DNA from 3 places in the Mesorhizobium sp. P2_E10 genome. Region 3 is predicted to be linked to each of the others. Evidence: predicted binding sites of a transcription regulator. Region 3 holds the regulator's gene; each other region holds the start of a gene.
The links. Region 3 encodes PhoB, which activates phosphate uptake and scavenging genes when phosphate is short. Its sites were predicted from a motif close to TGTCATNNANCTGTCAT; they were not measured.
Positions count from the first base shown of each region.

Region 1: AC1D0N_RS13765 (esterase-like activity of phytase family protein) is a predicted target of PhoB. The motif match lies at 2,407-2,423, and genes of this name have one in related genera.
Region 2: AC1D0N_RS04420 (ceramide glucosyltransferase) is a predicted target of PhoB. The motif match lies at 2,834-2,850, and genes of this name have one in related genera.

Region 1 covers NZ_JBFUEK010000004.1:381,976-387,847, reverse strand. The annotation lists gene AC1D0N_RS13780 (Gfo/Idh/MocA family protein) at 1-732, opposite strand, end outside; gene AC1D0N_RS13775 (LacI family DNA-binding transcriptional regulator) at 929-1,948, shown strand; gene AC1D0N_RS13770 (ferritin family protein) at 1,983-2,297, opposite strand; gene AC1D0N_RS13765 (esterase-like activity of phytase family protein) at 2,532-4,007, shown strand; gene AC1D0N_RS13760 (L,D-transpeptidase) at 4,083-4,877, opposite strand; gene AC1D0N_RS13755 (MATE family efflux transporter) at 5,048-5,872, shown strand, end outside.
Region 2 covers NZ_JBFUEK010000001.1:910,399-916,270, reverse strand. The annotation lists gene AC1D0N_RS04430 (2'-deoxycytidine 5'-triphosphate deaminase) at 1-72, opposite strand, end outside; SAM riboswitch at 216-293, shown strand; gene AC1D0N_RS04425 (O-succinylhomoserine sulfhydrylase) at 351-1,541, shown strand; gene AC1D0N_RS04420 (ceramide glucosyltransferase) at 1,572-2,726, opposite strand; gene apaG (Co2+/Mg2+ efflux protein ApaG) at 2,936-3,328, shown strand; gene AC1D0N_RS04410 (Hsp33 family molecular chaperone) at 3,521-4,552, opposite strand; gene argF (ornithine carbamoyltransferase) at 4,648-5,559, opposite strand; gene AC1D0N_RS04400 (acetylornithine transaminase) at 5,577-5,872, opposite strand, start outside.
Region 3 covers NZ_JBFUEK010000006.1:264,939-270,810, forward strand. The annotation lists gene pstC (phosphate ABC transporter permease subunit PstC) at 1-530, shown strand, start outside; gene pstA (phosphate ABC transporter permease PstA) at 527-1,843, shown strand; gene pstB (phosphate ABC transporter ATP-binding protein PstB) at 1,861-2,685, shown strand; gene phoU (phosphate signaling complex protein PhoU) at 2,727-3,434, shown strand; gene phoB (phosphate regulon transcriptional regulator PhoB) at 3,454-4,143, shown strand; gene AC1D0N_RS18500 (ROK family protein) at 4,482-5,729, opposite strand.

The sequences.
Region 1 (5,872 bases), on a different contig from region 3:
GATGCGCCACGTGCTTTCCCAGCTGGTGCGGAAGCCGGCGGCGCACCAGCTGCCGGCGTAGGTGAAACGCTTGCCGCCGCCGAGATCGAAGACGGCGCTTGCCGACGATCCCTGCCGGTACCAGGAATTGGCCGGCTCCCATTCCTGGCAGTAGACGCCGGCCGGTTCGCCGGCGACCATGTAGCGGGCGGCATCAAATGTGTGGATCGCCATGTCGAGCAGCAGCACATGCGCCATCTCTTCGCGAAAACCGCCGAAATGCGGCGCGACGAAGAAGTCGGCATGGATGCTGGTTGGCGCGCCGATGGCGCCGGAATCGAGAAAGCGCCTGATGCGCCTGACATTGGCGACATAGCGCCGGTTCTGCACGACGGCATGGATACGCCCGGCACTGCGCGCCGCCTCGACGATGGCGCGCGCATTCCTGGGACTGTCGGCGAGCGGCTTTTCGGTCAGCAGATGGCAATCATGGGCAAAGGCCGAGAACGCAACGTCGCGCCGCGCGGCGGGAACAACGACGTCGAAAACGGCATCGGGCCGGGTCTGGTCGAGCACCGCGTCGAGGCTGGTGCCGATGACGGCGCCGGTGAGCTCGTATTCGCGCGCCCTCGCCTTCGCCCTGTCGGCGTCAAGGTCGACAAGGCCGACAATGGCGAGCCCGGCAACCTGCCTGGCTGCATCAAGCCAGGCCTTGCTCATCGCTCCGCAACCGACCAGGACGACGTTGATCATCTAGCACTCCTCCCTCTCGGTCCCTCCAGACCGGTCGTCACGGCATTCACGGCTTGACCGTAAACGTTTTTCCGTAAACGTTTACGAGAACACACCCGATGAGGTAGAATGTCAATCGCCTGCTTGTAAAAAATCGTCTTGTCGCCTTGGCCTGAGCAGCCGCCGGTGATAGCGAGGGTTGGGGGAGAACTGTCCTTTGGCGTCCAGCATTCACGACCTTGCACGTCACCTGAACATTTCGATCGGCACCGTGTCGCGGGCGCTGAATGGACGCGCCGACGTCAATGCCGATACGCGTCAGCGCGTGCTGGCGGCGGCCAAGACGCTGAACTATTCGCCGAACCAGTCCGGTCGCAGTCTGCGCCAGGGCGCCACCCATTCGATCGCCTTCATGCTGCAGCCGCATCCGGGTGACCAGCAATATGGCGAGCCGTTCTTCATTCCGTTCCTGATCGGACTCCAGGCTAAACTGGCTGAGAGCGGGCTCGACCTCACCGTGGTCATGGGCGCGCCCGGCGACTATCAGTCGGAACGTCTGCGCCGTGTCGTCGAGACGCGCCGCGCCGACGCCGTGGTGCTTGCCTGGACGCGGCGCGAAGACGAGCGCATCGATTATCTGACCCAGGCCGGCTTCCCTTTCGCCACGCTGGGCCGCAGCCGCTCCGGCGCCAAATCCTATCCCAGCCTCGACCTTGACTTCGAAAAGGCCGGTGCCGACGCGGTCGACCGGCTGGTGGCGCGCGGCCACCGCCGCATCGCCGCCATCCGTCCGTCGCTTGACCTCAATTTCGGCTATCTGTTTCTCGACGGCTATCGCAAGGCCCTGCGGCGGCATGGCATCGAGGTCGACCCCGCTTTGATTGCCTCCGGCTTCATCAACGAGGCCGGCGGCTACGAGGTGACACCGCAGGTCATGCACGCCAAGCCGACCGCCATCATCTTCAACAATGACGCGATGGCGCTTGGCGGCTGCAAGGCGTTGGCCGAGATGGGCATCAAGCCCGGTCACGACATGGCGGTGACCGTCATCGTCGACACGCCGCTCTGCCGCTACTTCTCACCGGCGCTGACCGCCTTCCGCCCGGCGCTGGAGCCGATGGGCCAAAGGCTCGCCGAGATTCTGCTGGCCTCGATCCCGGCCTTCGCCGGCCCGGACGGCCCGCGCCTCATCCGCGAGGTCTGGCCGCTGGAGTTGGTCGCGCGCGACAGCGATTGATCTGGAGCAGCGGCTGGTGGCTAAGGCCGGTAGCTCAATCCACCTTCTTCTCGCCCCTCTCGCCAGCCTTCACAATATCGCCAGTGGTGAACAGTATCTCCTTCAATTCCGCGCGCCAGTCCGTCTTCTGACGCAGCAGGAATTCCAGATCCATGCCGAAATGCTTGAATTCCTCGCCTTGCGCGTTCTTCATGATCGCCTTGGCCTGAGGGTCTTTTTCCACCGACATGCGCTGTTCGTACCAGCCGATCGCCTCCGCCTCCTCGATCAGCGAGGTGATCATGCGGGCAAAGGTTCGCACCTTCTGCGACAGTTCTTCCGGCGGCTCGTGATACTGATCGAAACCCATTTCTGTCCCTTCCTGATCCCATAGCCCGGCCGATCACGCGAAGCGGCACCAGGCTTCGTTGCAACGGATCAGAATGGAGAATGGTTCCGGCTGCCAACGAGCCCGCCCCTGTCACGCCAGTATCATGTTCGCGTCCTAGACCGCTTCCGGGAAAAGGGCTCGCGGCATCGTCCGATGCGACGTGGAGTCCTTTCGGGTTTTGGCCGCTCCGGCTTTGTCGCAAAGAGGATAATCATGAAAAACTCGCACCGAACCCTGTCGCTCGGCGTCGCGCTGGCGCTGTTCGGCGCCGTGACGCCGACGCTGGCCGAAGGCACCGCCACCATCGGCGGCCTCGTCAACAAGGGGCTGGTCGGCGTCGGCCGCATCCCGGCCAACCTGAAGGACAAGTTCGGCGAGACCTTCGGCTCCGGCTCCGGCATGTCGATCGACACCGCTGGCTGGACGCATGACGCCGACGGCTACAGGGGCTCGCTGTGGCTGCTGCCGGACCGCGGCTACAACGTCGTCGGCACCACCGACTACCGGCCGCGCCTCAACACGATCGGCATCGAGTTCACGCCGGTGGCACCCGGTGCCGCTGCTGCGGCCGGACAGGAGCAGACGGGCGTCAAGGCGACGCTCGCCGACACCATGCTTTTGACCGACGACAAGGGTGCTGACGCCACCGGCCTCGACCCGCTCAACGGCGTTCGCGCGGCAAGCCGCGACCTGCCGATCCTGCCCGAGGTCAACGGCAAGCTGGCGCTCGACAACGAGGCGATCGCGCGGCTGCCGGACGGCACGATGTTCATCTCCGACGAATACGGCCCCAACATCTACCGCTTCTCGGCCGACGGACACCTTCTGTCGGCCACGCAGCCGCCGGCCGCCCTGGTGCCGATGCGCCATGGCGCGCCGAATTTCGCGTCCGACAATCCGGGCCCGGGTGCGGCCGAGCCCGATCCGAAGGATCCCGACACCGGCCGTCAGAACAACCAGGGCCTCGAAGGCATGGCGCTGACACCGGACGGCAAGTTCCTCATCGCCGTCCTTCAATCGGCGCCGCGGCAGGATGGCGGCGATTCTGGCTCGACGCGCCAGAACACCCGCGCCCTGGTCTATGACGCCTCCGACCTCGCCCATCTGAAACTGGCGCATGAATACATCGTGCCGCTGCCGGTGTTCACCGACGCCAAGGGCAAGACCAAAATCGCCGCGCAAAGCGAGATCGTGGCGCTGTCCGACCAGACCTTCCTGATGATCACGCGCGACAGCAACAACGGCCAGGGACTGAAAGGCGACACCTCGCTCTACCGCGAGATCAACATCGTCGATCTCTCCGCGGCGACCGACATCGCCGGTGGCGCCTTCGACGCGGCCGACAAGCCGGTGGCGCCCAAGGGCGTGCTTGACCCCTCGGTGACGCCGGCCAGGCTGACGCCGTTCATCGATATCAACGACAAGGGCGAGCTCGGCCGCTTCGGCCTGCACAATGGCAAGCCGAACGACAAGAACAACCTCTCGGAAAAATGGGAGGCGATGTCGGTGGTTAGCGTGCTCGATCCGGCGCTGCCTGACGACTATTTCCTGTTCGTCGCCAACGACAACGACTTCCTCACCCAGGACGGCTTCCAGGTCGGCGCGCCCTACAAGGCCGAGGACGGCGCCGATGTCGACACCATGTTCCTGGTCTATCAGGTCACGCTTCCGGGCCTCGCCAAGAAGTAGTCGGATACAATGGAAAAAAGCGGATGCGCCGGGCGCGTCCGCTTTTTTGTCGGCGATCAGCGGACCGCTGACGCCCTATTTCAGGATCTCCGCATCCCTCGGCACGCCGGCATCGATCGGCTCGGCGGTCCTGTTCGACACGGCGGAGTTCTCCCCGGCGACCGAGAAGGTCTCGCGCACATGGACCTGGGTTACGCCGTTGACCCGGCTGTACAGGTCGATGATGTCCTGGTTCATGAAGCGCACACAGCCGGACGAAGCGTTCTTGCCGATGGAATCCCATTCCGGAGTGCCGTGCAGCCGGTACATCGTGTCCTTGCCGTCGCGGAACAGATAGAGCGCACGGGCGCCGAGCGGGCTCTGCGGTCCCGGCGGCATGCCGTCCTTGTATTTCGCCAGTTCCGGCCGGCGCTGGATCATTTCTGGCGGTGGCGTCCACACCGGCCACTTCTTGCGCGCCTGAACGACAGCGGTGCCGGTCCAGCCGAAACCGGCCTTGCCGAGGCTGACGCCGTAGCGGATGGCCTTGCCGCCGTCGCGCACCAGATAGAGGAAGTGCTCCGACGTATCGACGACGATGGTGCCGGGCTTTTCTCCGGTCGGGTCGTCCACGATCTGGCGCACGAACTTCGGATCGAGCTTGGATATCGGGATCGCCGGCAGTTGGTAGCCCTCGTCGACACGTGCCGCGTACATGCTTTCGGCAGCGCCGAAAGCCGAATCGCTTGGCGGCGGCGGCGCTACCACCGGCGGCGGCGCCACGTCCGTCGTTGTGCAGGCCGAAAGCGCCACGGATGCAGCACCCAAGGCGGATGCCCCCAGAAACGCGCGCCGGTTCAGGCGCTCAGAAAAAAGCGGATTGTCGGACATGATCCCCCCGATTTGCGCCCCACGCGGCGACGATCCATATTCCATTCCGAATGCTTTGAGAACCTGATTGGCGCAGGCGCGCAAAGCGGAATGTTCCGATGCCGCATCGACCTTGTCCGTTAAATCGGCGATCATTGCGACCGGACTGAGACAGCGCCGAGCGGCCCACCATGGACGAAAAAATGCCCACGCGCCGGCGCACCGGCGACCTGACCAGCGGCCCAATCCCGCGCACGCTGCTGCTGTTCGCGCTGCCGGTGCTCGGCTCCAACGTGCTGCAGTCGCTCAACGGTTCGATCAACGCCGTCTGGGTCGGCCGCTTCCTCGGCGAATCGGCGCTGACCGCCACGTCCAATGCCAATCTGGTACTGTTCCTGATCCTCGGCACGGTGTTCGGCATCGGCATGGCGGCGACCATCCTGGTGGCGCAATCGGTCGGCGCGCGTGATCTGCCGGAGGCGCGGCGCATCGTCGGCACCAGCGCCACTTTTTTCTTCATCGTCTCGGTGGTGTTCGCGGTCTGCGGCTGGATCTGGGTTGATGCCATCCTCAACACGCTGGGCACGCCGGCCGACGCGCTGCCGTTGGCCCGCTCCTATCTGCGCATCATCTTCGTTGCCGTGCCGATGATGAACCTGTTGTCCTTCGTCATGACGGTGCTGCGCGGCGCCGGCGATTCGCGCACGCCGTTTTTCTTCATGGCGCTCGCGGTCGTGCTCGACATCGTCTTGAACCCGCTGCTCATCCGCGGCATCGGCCCCTTCCCCGAGCTCGGCATTGCCGGCTCGGCCACCTCGACACTGATCGGCCAGACGGTGAGCGTGATTGCCATCCTCGTCGTGCTCTATGCGCGCAAGCACCCGCTCAGGCTCGCCGGCGCCAACCTGGCCTTGCTGCGGCCGGACCCGGCGCTGCTGCGCATCGTCGTCTTCAAGGGCGTGCCGATGGGCCTGCAGATGATCGTCATCTCGGCGGCAGCGCTGACCGTGATGGGC
Region 2 (5,872 bases), on a different contig from region 3:
CGGCGACTTCAGCGCGCCCGACTGGAACAACGCGGAAATATCCTGATCGGGAAGAATGCCGGTCTGCCGCAAAGCTGGCTCCGCTTGAAGGCCGCGACTCTTTTTTTGTCGCAGGTTCTTGCCGCAAAACCGTGTAACACTTTTGCGGAACCTGCTTGGTACAAACCTCTTAATCAAGCCGGGAATTGACGCAAGCGCGGTGCAGGTCTAAAGGGTCGTTATCCCGTGGTGATTTGGCCGGTCGGCTTGCAGCCACGTTAAACAAGTCGCTAAAGGACCGTCGGGCCGCAAGGCCGTATGGACCGGTTGCGACTTTCGCGGCCGGTTTTTTTGTGTCTGGAACAAAAGCGATGAGCACCAAGAAGCGTAACTGGAAGCCTCAGACAGCACTCGTGCATGCAGGGACCTTGCGTTCCCAATTCGGCGAAACGTCGGAGGCGATGTACCTCACCCAGGGCTATGTCTATGAGACGGCGCAGGCAGCCGAAGCGCGCTTCAAGGGCGAAGAGCCGGGTTTCATCTATTCGCGCTACGCCAATCCGACCGTCGACATGTTCGAAAAGCGCATGTGCGCGCTTGAAGGCGCGGAAGACGCGCGCGCCACCGCGTCCGGCATGGCGGCGGTGACCGCAGCCCTTCTGTGCAGCGCCAAGGCCGGCGACCACATCGTGGCGGCGCGCGCGCTGTTCGGTTCCTGCCGCTGGGTGATCGAGACGCTGGCGCCGAAATACGGCATCGAGGCAACGCTGGTCGACGGCACCGACATCGCCAATTGGGAAAAGGCGGTGAGGCCGAACACAAAACTGTTCTTCCTGGAAAGCCCGACCAACCCGACACTGGAAGTGATCGACATCGCCGCAGTTGCTGCGCTCGCCAATTCGATCGGCGCGCGGCTGATCGTCGACAACGTCTTTGCCACCCCCTTGCAGCAGAAGCCTTTGCAGCTCGGCGCCCACATCGTCGTCTATTCGGCGACCAAGCATATTGACGGCCAGGGACGCTGTCTCGGCGGCGTCATCCTGTCGGACAAGAAGTGGATCGACGAGAACCTGCACGACTATTTCCGCCACACCGGCCCCAGCCTGTCGCCGTTCAACGCCTGGACGCTGCTGAAGGGCCTGGAGACGCTGCCACTGCGCGTGCGCCAGCAGACCGAAAGCGCCGGCAAGATCGCCGATTTCCTGGCCGGGCGGCCGGAAATCGCCCGCGTCATCTATCCGGGCCGCGCCGACCACCCGCAGGCGGCGGTCGTCAAGAAGCAGATGTCGGGTGGCTCGACGCTGATCTGCCTCGACGTCAAGGGCGGCAAGCAGGCGGCCTTCGCCTTGCAGAACGCGCTCGACATCGTGCTGATCTCCAACAATCTCGGCGATGCCAAGAGCCTGATCACCCATCCGGCGACGACGACTCACAAGAATCTGAGCGACGAGGCGCGCGCCGAACTCGGCATCGGGCCGGGAACGCTGAGGCTCTCCGTCGGCCTCGAGGATGCGGACGATCTGCTCGCAGATATCGAGCAGGCGCTGAAGTCGGCAAAATAGGCTTCGCCCGATACGACAAGGCGCGGGCGCTCAGGCGCCCGACGGCGTCTCTTCCAGTTCGGCTGCCTTGGTGCCGATGGTCATCGCGTTGCCGCGCCAGTCGACGGCGCCGCCGAGCCAGCCGCGCACCCAGAGGGCGGGCAGCATCACGTCGCGCGCCATCAGCGCCGGGATCATGCGCGGCGACAGGTACCAGCCCTTGCCCCAGGCCAGGGCGCATTCCGGCAGGTAGGCGAGTGCGAGCACGGCGAGCGCGGTTGCCGGCAGGCTGAAGCCGGCGCCCGCCGCCGCCAACAGCGCCAGCACCAGTGGCACCGCCACGCCAGTGAATATCTCGGGCGCGAAGAACTGCGGGAAGGTGACGCGGCGCAAGCGCGCCCAACGCGCCTGGCGCGACCAGATTTCGTCGAAACTACGTTGGCCAAGCGGCTGCTCGAAGGGCGAGGCGACAAGATTGACGCGCAGCCCGAGCCCATTGACCAGCTTGGTCGCGGCGGCGTCCTCGGCGATCTCGGCGGCCAGTGCGCGGATGCCGCCATTGGCATCGAGCATCGGCTTGTTCCACAGCATGCTCTTGCCCTGGGCAAAGCCGAGGCCAAGCGCGTCGCCGGTATATTGCCAGCGCGCCTGCAGCGTGTTGAGGAACGCGCATTCGACCTCCGCCCAGAACCCGGCCGGCCGCGAGCCGATCGGCGTCGAGCAGACGAGGCCGGTGTCGTCGCGCCATGCCGCCAGCAGATGCTGGACATAGTCCATGGGCATCAGCACGTTGGAATCTGCAAGGATGACCCATTGGTGGCGGGCCGCTTCCCAACCCTTGACGCAATTGTTGAGCTTCGGATTGCCGCTGATGCGGTCATCGCCAAACAGCAGCCGGGCCGGTATCTCGGGAACCCGGGCAATCGCCCTGTTTATCATCTTGACCACCGGATCGTCGGCGTGGGCGACGCAGAAGAGCAGCTCATAGCGCGGCCAGTCGAGCGAGAAGGCGCGTGCCAGGGTCTCCTCGGTAAATGGCTCGACGCCACGCGCCGGGACCACGATCGACACCCCCGGCGCCTTGCCGGCGGGCGGCGCGATGGAGCGCCGCCGTCTCAGCATGAATGAAGCGAGCAGGATGCCGGCGAGATTTGAAAGAAGCAGGGCTATCGAAAGCAGGGCTGCGGCTATGACTGTCAGTTCCATCGAGATCTGGTCACTCCGGGAAAAGCCGGCCGCAAATAGCCATTTTTGAACGGTTCGACAGAGCGCTTGAGTCGCCCGGCACAGTCCGGACACACCATCATTGTCATGTGTCACTTAAATGACATTGTTTGTCGGCACCTGCGCTTGAGGTCGTTGACCGGGCCGGGGAGAGCGCCGACAGTTCCGCTCACATTGCCTTGGAGTAGCCCATGTACCGCGCCGTTACGCGCAACATCGAAGTGCAGGTCAGGCCGTTCTATCTGGAGGATCGCTCGGATCCCTCCGAGAACCGCTATGTCTGGGGCTATCAGATAACCATCGACAACCAGTCGGACGATTTCGTGCAGCTTTTGTCGCGCTATTGGCACATCACCGACGGCACCGGCCGGGTCGAGGAAGTGCGCGGTGCCGGCGTTGTCGGCGACCAGCCCGAACTCAACCCCGGCGACAGCTATCAATACACGTCCGGCTGCCCGCTCTCGACGCCGTCCGGCATCATGGTCGGCCACTACACCATGCGCAACAAGCGGGGCGAGACGTTCGACATCGCCATCCCGGCGTTTTCGCTGGATCTGCCAGGGACACGGCGGACGGTGAACTAGCGTCTTTCTCCCCGTCTCTATACGGGGAGAAATGCCCGGCAGGGCAATGAGGGGCGGCGCCGGTCCCTGAGATTATCTTCCATGTACAAGCGCGTCTGAGTGTATTGCCGCTGCCATTTGCCGACGGTCGCGCTGCCCCTCATCCGCCCTTCGGGCACCTTCTCCCCGTAGAACGGGGAGAAGGAAGAGAGGTTACTGAGCCGCAAACTCCGCCGGATCGAAGTCATACTGCTTCGAGCAGAACTCGCAGGCGACGTGGATGCCACCGTCCTCGGTGCTGTCCTTGATCTCCTGCGCCGAAAAGCCCTCGAGGATGCCGCGGATCTTGTCCCTGGAGCATGAGCACTGGTCGGCGACTGGAACGCCGCCGAAGACGCGCACGCCGTGCTCATGGAACAGCCGGTAGAGCAGCCGCTCGGCGCCGATCGTCGGGTCGATCAGTTCGGTCGGCTCGATGGTGCCGAGCAGCGCCACCAGTTCCTGCCAGGAATTGTCGGCCGGTTCATGCGTCACGTCGCGCGGATCGCCGTCGCCGCCCGAAATGTCAGGCACGCGCATGCGTTCGGGCGATTGCGGCAGGAACTGCGCCAGGATGCCACCGGCGCGCCACTGCTCACGGGCGCCACGAGGACCTGGCGTCAGCAGCTTGGCCACCGACAGCCTGAGATCGGTCGGGATCTGCTCCGACTGGCGGAAATAGGTGCGTGCCGCATCTTCCAGCGTTTCGCCGTCGAGCTGGACGATGCCCTGGTAGCGCTGCGTGTGGGCGCCCTGGTCGATGGTCAGCGCCAAAACGCCGCTGCCGAGCAACGTCTGCTGCGACGTTTCGCCGGTAGCGATCAAGGCTTCCAGCCGGTCGGCATCGAAGCGCGCATAGGCCCGCAAGGCCGATGGCGTGGAGAAATCCGCGACCAGCATGTCGACCGGCCCGTCGGTGCGGGTCTGCAGGATAAACTTGCCCTCGAACTTGAGCGAGGTGCCAAGCAACACCGTCAGCACACAGGCTTCCGCCAGCAGCCGGGCGACCGGCTCGGGATAGTCGTGGCGGCTGAGGATGGCGTCGAGCATCGGCCCGAGCTGGACCGTGCGGCCGCGCACGTCGAGCGGGCCGACCTCGAAGGGCACGACGTGATCGTCGCCGGCATAGCCGAATTCGCCGAGTTTGGGGTGATGTTCAGTCACTTGATGCGTTTCCAACATGACAAAGCTCCAGGGCGCGGCCATGCCGCCCCCTGGGGTGCATGCGTCCAAACGCGCTTGATTTGCGTGATGCGGCGCAGATAGGCATCGCGCCGCCCCAGATCAAGCGCCCAGACACATCAAGCGCCCAAGCACCAGGCGAGCACGGCCTTCTGGGCGTGAAGCCGGTTCTCGGCCTCGTCGAAGACCACCGAATGCGGTCCGTCGATGACCTCGTCGGTCACCTCCTCGCCGCGATGCGCCGGCAAGCAGTGCATGAACAGGGCGTCCGGCTTGGCCTTCGCCATCAGGGCTGCATTGACCTGATAGGGCGAGAACACATTGTGACCGCGGGCGCGATGTTCCTGACCCATCGACACCCAGCAGTCGGTGACGATGCAATCGGCCTCATGCACGGCTTCCTCGGGCGAGCGGGTGAAGCTCAGCTTGCCGCCATGCGCCTTCGACCAGTCGATATGTTTCTGCGCCGGCTCGCTGCCCTCGGGCACGGCGACATTGAGGTTGAACTGGAACCGCGCCGAGGCCTCGAGCAGCGAATGCAGCACATTGTTGCCGTCGCCGGTCCAGGCGATGGTCTTGCCGGCCACCGGACCACGATGCTCCTCGAAGGTCATGATGTCGGCCATCAGCTGGCAAGGGTGGGTGTCGTCGGTCAGCCCGTTGATGACGGGGATCGTTGCGTTCTCGGTCAATTCAAGCAGCCGCTCATGCGAGGTGGTGCGGATCATGATCGCATCGACATAGCGCGACAGCACCTTGGCGGTGTCGGCGATGGTTTCGGAGCGGCCTAGTTGCATCTCGGTGCCGGTCAGCATGATGGTCTCGCCGCCAAGCTGGCGCATGCCGACGTCAAACGACACACGCGTGCGCGTCGACGGCTTGTCGAAGATCATCGCCAGCACCTTGCCTTCGAGCGGCTTTGTCCGCTCGCCGGCCTTGAGCCTGGCCTTTCGCAGCACCGCGTCGTCCAGCATGAAGCGCAGATCGCCTTCGGAAACGGCGGAAAGATCGGTGAAATGGCGAAGTGACATCAGGAATGGTTCCGGGATTACTTCGCGGCAGCCGCGGCGATGGCGTCGGCCAGGCCCCGGGCACCGGCGCGGATGCGGTCGAGCGCCTCGTGGATCTCGGCGTCGGTGACGGTAAGCGGCGGCAGCAGGCGAATGACGTTGTCGCCGGCGGGCACCGCCAGCAGATGCTGGTCGCGCAAGGCCATGTTGACCTTGGTGTTGGGCATCGCGCATTTGAGGCCGAGCATCAGCCCGGTGCCCCTGATGCCTTCGATGACATCGGGGAATTCGTCGGCGACACTCGCCAGCCCCTGCTTCATCAGCAGCGCCTTGC
Region 3 (5,872 bases):
CGGTGGTCACGCTCGGGCCTTTCCTGCGCGATCTCTCCGCGGCGCTGACCGGCGGTTCGCCCTTCATCCAGGGCCAGAGTATCTTCACCGCCGGCCTGGTCATGGGCGTCATGCTGATCCCGGTCGTGTCTTCGCTGTCCGATGACATCATCACCGCGGTGCCGCGCGCCATGCGCGACGGCTCGCTCGGCCTCGGCGCGACCCGCTCCGAGACGATCAAGCGCGTCATCCTGCCGGCGGCACTTCCCGGCATCGTCGGCGCCATCCTGTTGACCGCTTCGCGCGCCATCGGCGAGACGATGATCGTCGTGCTGGCGGCTGGCGTCGCCGCCAATCTGACCATCAACCCGTTCGAGGCGATGACGACCATCACCGTCAAGATCGTCAACCAGCTCACCGGCGATCTCGAGTTCAATTCACCGCAGACGCTGGTCGCCTTCGCGCTCGGCCTGACGCTGTTCGCGCTGACGCTGGTGATGAATATCGTCGCGCTCTACATCGTGCGCAAATACCGGGAGCAGTACGAATGACCGACATTCCCATGGACACGATGGTCCGGGCCGCCGCTCATCCGCGCCGCGACATCGGCCTCAAGGCCCGCTATGCCGCCGAACGCCGCTTCCGCATCTATGGCATGCTGGCGATTTCCGTCGGCCTCGCCTTCCTGGCCATCATCCTCGTCACCATCGTCTCGAAGGGCTACACCGCCTTCTGGCAGACGACGGTGTCGCTGCCGGTCAACTTCGACGCGAAGGTGATCGATCCCGGCAACAAGCGCGCCACCGATCCGAACGTGCTGATCAAGGCGAACTATCCCAAGCTCGCCGAATACGCGCTGATCGCCAAGCTCGGCATTTCTCCCGACGACAAGCCGGCGATCAAGCAGCTCAAGGGCTTCCTGTCCGAAGGCGCGCGCGTCCAGCTGCGCGACATCGTCGCCGCCGATCCGTCGGTCATCGGCACGACGCGTGACGTCAACATCCTGGCTGCCGCCAATCTCGACTCGGCCTTCAAGGGCCAGATCGACCTCGGCGTCGAGGAAGCGCGCCGCAAGGTTTCCGACCAGCAGATCGCCTGGATGAACAAGCTGAAGGCGGACGGCGTGATGGCCGAGCACTTCAACACCGGCCTGTTCACCTACGGAGCTTCCAGCCGTCCGGAAACATCCGGCATGGGCGTGGCGATCATCGGCTCGCTCTACATGATGGTGATCGTGCTTTTGCTGGCGCTGCCGATCGGCGTCGCCGCCTCCATCTATCTGGAGGAATTCGCCAAGAAGAACCGGTTCACCGACCTGATCGAGGTCAACATCAACAATCTGGCCGCGGTGCCGTCGATCGTCTTCGGCCTTCTCGGCCTTGCCGTCTTCATCAACTTCCTCGGCATGCCGCGCTCGGCCGCTTTCGTCGGCGGCCTGGTGCTGACGCTGATGACGCTGCCGACGATCATCATCGCGACGCGCGCGGCACTGGCCGCCGTGCCGCCGTCGATCCGCGCGGCAGCGCTTGGTCTTGGCGCTTCCAAGATGCAGATGGTGTTCCAGCATATACTGCCGCTAGCCGCCCCCGGCATTCTCACCGGCACCATCATCGGCCTGGCGCGCGCGCTCGGCGAAACCGCGCCGCTGCTCTTGATCGGTATGGTCGCCTTCGTTGCCGACTATCCGAAGACACCTTTCGATCCGGCGACGGCGCTGCCGGTGCAGATCTACCTGTGGGCGAACGAGGCCGAACGCGCCTTCGTCGAACGCATGTCCGGCGCCATCATCATCCTGCTGGTCTTCCTCATGGCCATGAACATCACCGCGATCGTGCTTCGGCGCCGGTTCGAGCGGCGCTGGTAGAAAAAAGGCATTTTGGTATGAACATCATGACCGAACAGTCCCTTGAAAACGCTGTGGGCGATAAAATGAACGCCAAGTCGAACGAAGTGATCAAGATGCGCGGCGACAAGGTCGGCGTGTTCTACGGCGAGAAGCAGGCGTTGTTCGACGTCAATCTCGACGTGCGCCTCAACCAGGTGACGGCGCTGATCGGCCCGTCGGGCTGCGGCAAGTCGACCTTCCTGCGCTGCCTCAACCGCATGAACGACACCATCGATTCGGCGCGGGTGACCGGCAAGATCACGCTGGACGAAGAGGATATCTACGACAAGAGCATCGACGTCGTCGAGCTCAGGGCGCGCGTCGGCATGGTGTTCCAGAAGCCCAATCCGTTCCCGAAGTCGATCTACGAGAACGTCGCCTACGGCCCGCGCATCCACGGACTGGCCAAGCGCAAGGCCGACATGGATCAGATCGTCGAGTCGAGCCTGAAGAAGGCGGCGATCTGGAACGAGGTCAAGGATCGCTTGCAGGAGCCCGGCACCGGCCTTTCCGGCGGCCAGCAGCAGCGTCTGTGCATCGCGCGCGCCATTGCCGTGTCGCCCGAGGTGATCCTGATGGACGAGCCCTGCTCGGCGCTCGATCCGATCGCCACCGCCCGTGTCGAGGAACTGATCGACGAACTGCGCCAGAACTACACGATCGTCATCGTCACCCACTCGATGCAGCAGGCGGCGCGCGTGTCGCAGCGCACGGCGATGTTCCATCTCGGCTATCTCGTCGAGGAGGGCGCCACCGACAAGATGTTCACCAATCCCGACGACAAGCGCACCCAGGACTACATCACAGGCCGGTTCGGCTGAGCGGTTCCGGCAGCGAAGTTTCAGGCACGAGGACGAGGATCATGGGTGAACATACCGTCGCATCTTTCGATGAAGAGTTGGGGCAGATCAGCAAGCTGATCCGCGACATGGGCGATCTCGCCGGCTCGATGGTCAGCGGCTCGACCAAGGCGCTGCTCAATTCGGACAACGCCCTGGCGCAGCGCGTCGTCTCCGACGACGCCATCATGGATGCGCGCCAGCGCGAGCTGGACGACCGCGCCATCACGCTGATCGCCAAGCGCCAGCCGATGGCCAACGATTTGCGCGCAGTGGTCGGCTCGATCCGCATGGCCGGCGACCTCGAGCGCATCGGCGACCTGGCCAAGAACATCGCCAAGCGCGTCGGCACCGTCGGCCTCAGCGTCACGCCGCGCGACCTGTCGCATTCCATCGATGCGATGGCCCAACTGGTGCTCATCCAGGTGCAAGGGGTGGTCGAGGAATACGCCGCCGCCGATGCGGCAGCGCTCGCCAAGCTCAGAAACGACGACGAGCGCATCGACGTCAAATACACCTCGGTGTTCCGCGAGCTTTTGACCTACATGATGGAAGACCCGCGCAACATCACCGCCTGCACGCATCTGTTGTTCTGCGCCAAGAACCTCGAACGCATCGGCGACCATGTGACCAACATCGCCGAAAATGCATATTATGTTTTGACCGGCTCGCAATTGCCCGCCAATCGTCCGAAGCAGGACGAGACGGCGATGTCCGCGCCGGCGGCATGACGACAAAGGTGACCAGTCGATGATCGCGCCACGCATCATGGTGGTGGAGGACGAGGAGCCGCTAGGCGTGCTCCTCCGCTACAATCTCGAATCCGAAGGTTACCAGGTCGAGGTGGTGACGCGCGGCGACGAGGCCGAAATCCGCTTGCAGGAAAACGTGCCCGACCTGCTGGTGCTGGACTGGATGGTGCCGTCGGTTTCCGGCATCGAGCTGTGCCGGCGCCTGAGGATGCGGCCCGAAACCGAGCGGCTGCCGATCATCATGCTGACCGCGCGCGGCGAAGAGAGCGACCGCGTGCGCGGCCTGTCGACCGGCGCCGACGATTATCTGGTCAAGCCGTTCTCGACGCCGGAATTCATGGCCAGGGTCAAGGCGCTGCTGCGCCGCGCCAAGCCGGAAGTCCTGTCCAGTGTGCTCAAGGTCGGCGACATAGTGCTCGACCGCGAATCGCACCGGGTCTATCGCAAGAAGAGCGAGATCCGGCTCGGGCCGACAGAATTCCGGCTGCTCGAGTTCATGATGCGGCATCCCGGCCGGGTGTTCTCGCGCAGCCAGTTGCTCGACAATGTCTGGGGCGAGACGATCTATATCGACGAGCGCACGGTCGACGTCCATGTCGGGCGGCTGCGCAAGGCGGTCAACAATGGCCGCATGCCCGACGTCATCCGCACCATCCGCGGGGCGGGCTACGCGATCCGCGAAGACTAGGTCCCTCGGCGCGGAAGCGTTTATTGGTTGAATGCGTCCACTCCCGGACCTCACGCGTCGATGATTGGCTCAGCCCGCTCATGGCTTCGTCATCCTTGGGCGAAGCAAGGAGCGTAGCGACGCGGCGCAGACCCAAGGATCCATGCCGCGACCTCAAGGCGTTGCTACTGTGCAGAATTCTGCCCCGTTGAATTCTTTGACCGATTTCACGGCATGGATCCCAGGGTCTCCGCGACGGAGCTTCGCTCCTGCTTCGCCCTGGGATGACGACGTTGGGACGGCTTCGGCCAATCTCCAAAGTCGGCGACAATCTGCGGCATCAATGATTGACGTCGTCCTCAGGCCACGTCTTTCCCGATAGCGCCAGCCCGTGCCTGCCCGCCCGGCGCGAAGATCTCCTGGTCGACGAAGCTCAGTGCCCGCATGGCGCAGCCTTCGCGGATCAGCGGCAATTCGTTCGGTTCGGTGTCGAAGGAGATCGATTTCGAGTGCTGGCCGCCGGCGGTCTGGGCGATGGCCTCGCGCAGCGCCGGTTCGATCAGGTCGAAGGCGGCGGCGCTGACGCCGACCATGGCGACCGGCGCGGGATCGATCAGCGCAAAAAGACTGCCGAGGCCGAAGCCGAGCGCTTCGCCGGCCTTGCGGTAGGCCTCGCGCTCCGGCCCGTCTTTCTCGCGTGCCGCGACGGCGAGCGCCCGCATGTCGGCGTCGCTGACATCGGCGACCGGCTCGGCGTCCTCGCCCAATTGCCTGGCGTTGCGCCAGATGGCGTAGTTGCCGGCATAGGCCTCGACGCAGCCGCGCCGCCCGCAACGGCACAGCGCCCCGCCCGGGCGATGGATCATGTGGCCGAACTCGCCGCCCGATGAATGGGTGCCGGTGAACAGCTCGCCCTTCAGCACCAGTCCCATGCCGATGCCGTGCGACAAAAGGATGGCGATGAAATCGTCGTGGTAGCGGACCGGATCGCGCCACTGCAGCGCCACCGCCATCATGTTGCAGTCGTTTTCCATGGTGGCCGGAATGCCGAATTCGCCTTCCAGTATGTCGGCGAAGGCGATGTCGGTCTGCGGCGTGATCGGCGACCACAGCATGGCGCGGGCGTGCGAATCGGTGATGCCTTGGATGCCCATAGCAATGCGGGCAACGCTGTGGGTGTCGAGGTCGGGATCCTCGAGCCGACGCCTGACTATGGCGACACATTCGCCGATCAGTTCGTCGCGCGGCATGGTCAGCGTGTCCAGCCGGCGCTGCTCTTCGGCCACCACCTGGCCGGCGTAGTCGATGACAGCGACGGAAAGGAAATTCAGCGACAGCACCACGGTCATCACAGCGGCGGCTTCCGGATTGAGTCCGAGACCGACTTGCGGCCGACCGCGTTTCAGCGAAACCGGCTCGCTGGCCTTGCTCTCGGCCAGGATGCCTTCCCCGATCAGGTCGGCGGAGATCGCCGATATGGTGGAGTGGCTGAGGCCGGTGGTCGCGGCGATCTCGGTCCGCGACGGCTGGCCGGCGCGGCGCACGGCCGAAAGCACCATCGCCCGGTTGCGGCGGCGCAAATCGTCGTGGCGGATTCCAACCGACATCTTTCTTGCTTTCCTCCCGGTCGTCCCCGCGGCCTCTCATGATATTGAAGGCAGTCGGTGACACCAGCCAAATATTGGCAGAAGCCGGCAGGCCTGTCATTATTTATTGCGAGTCTCGAAAAAAAGTCAGTGACACATCAAAA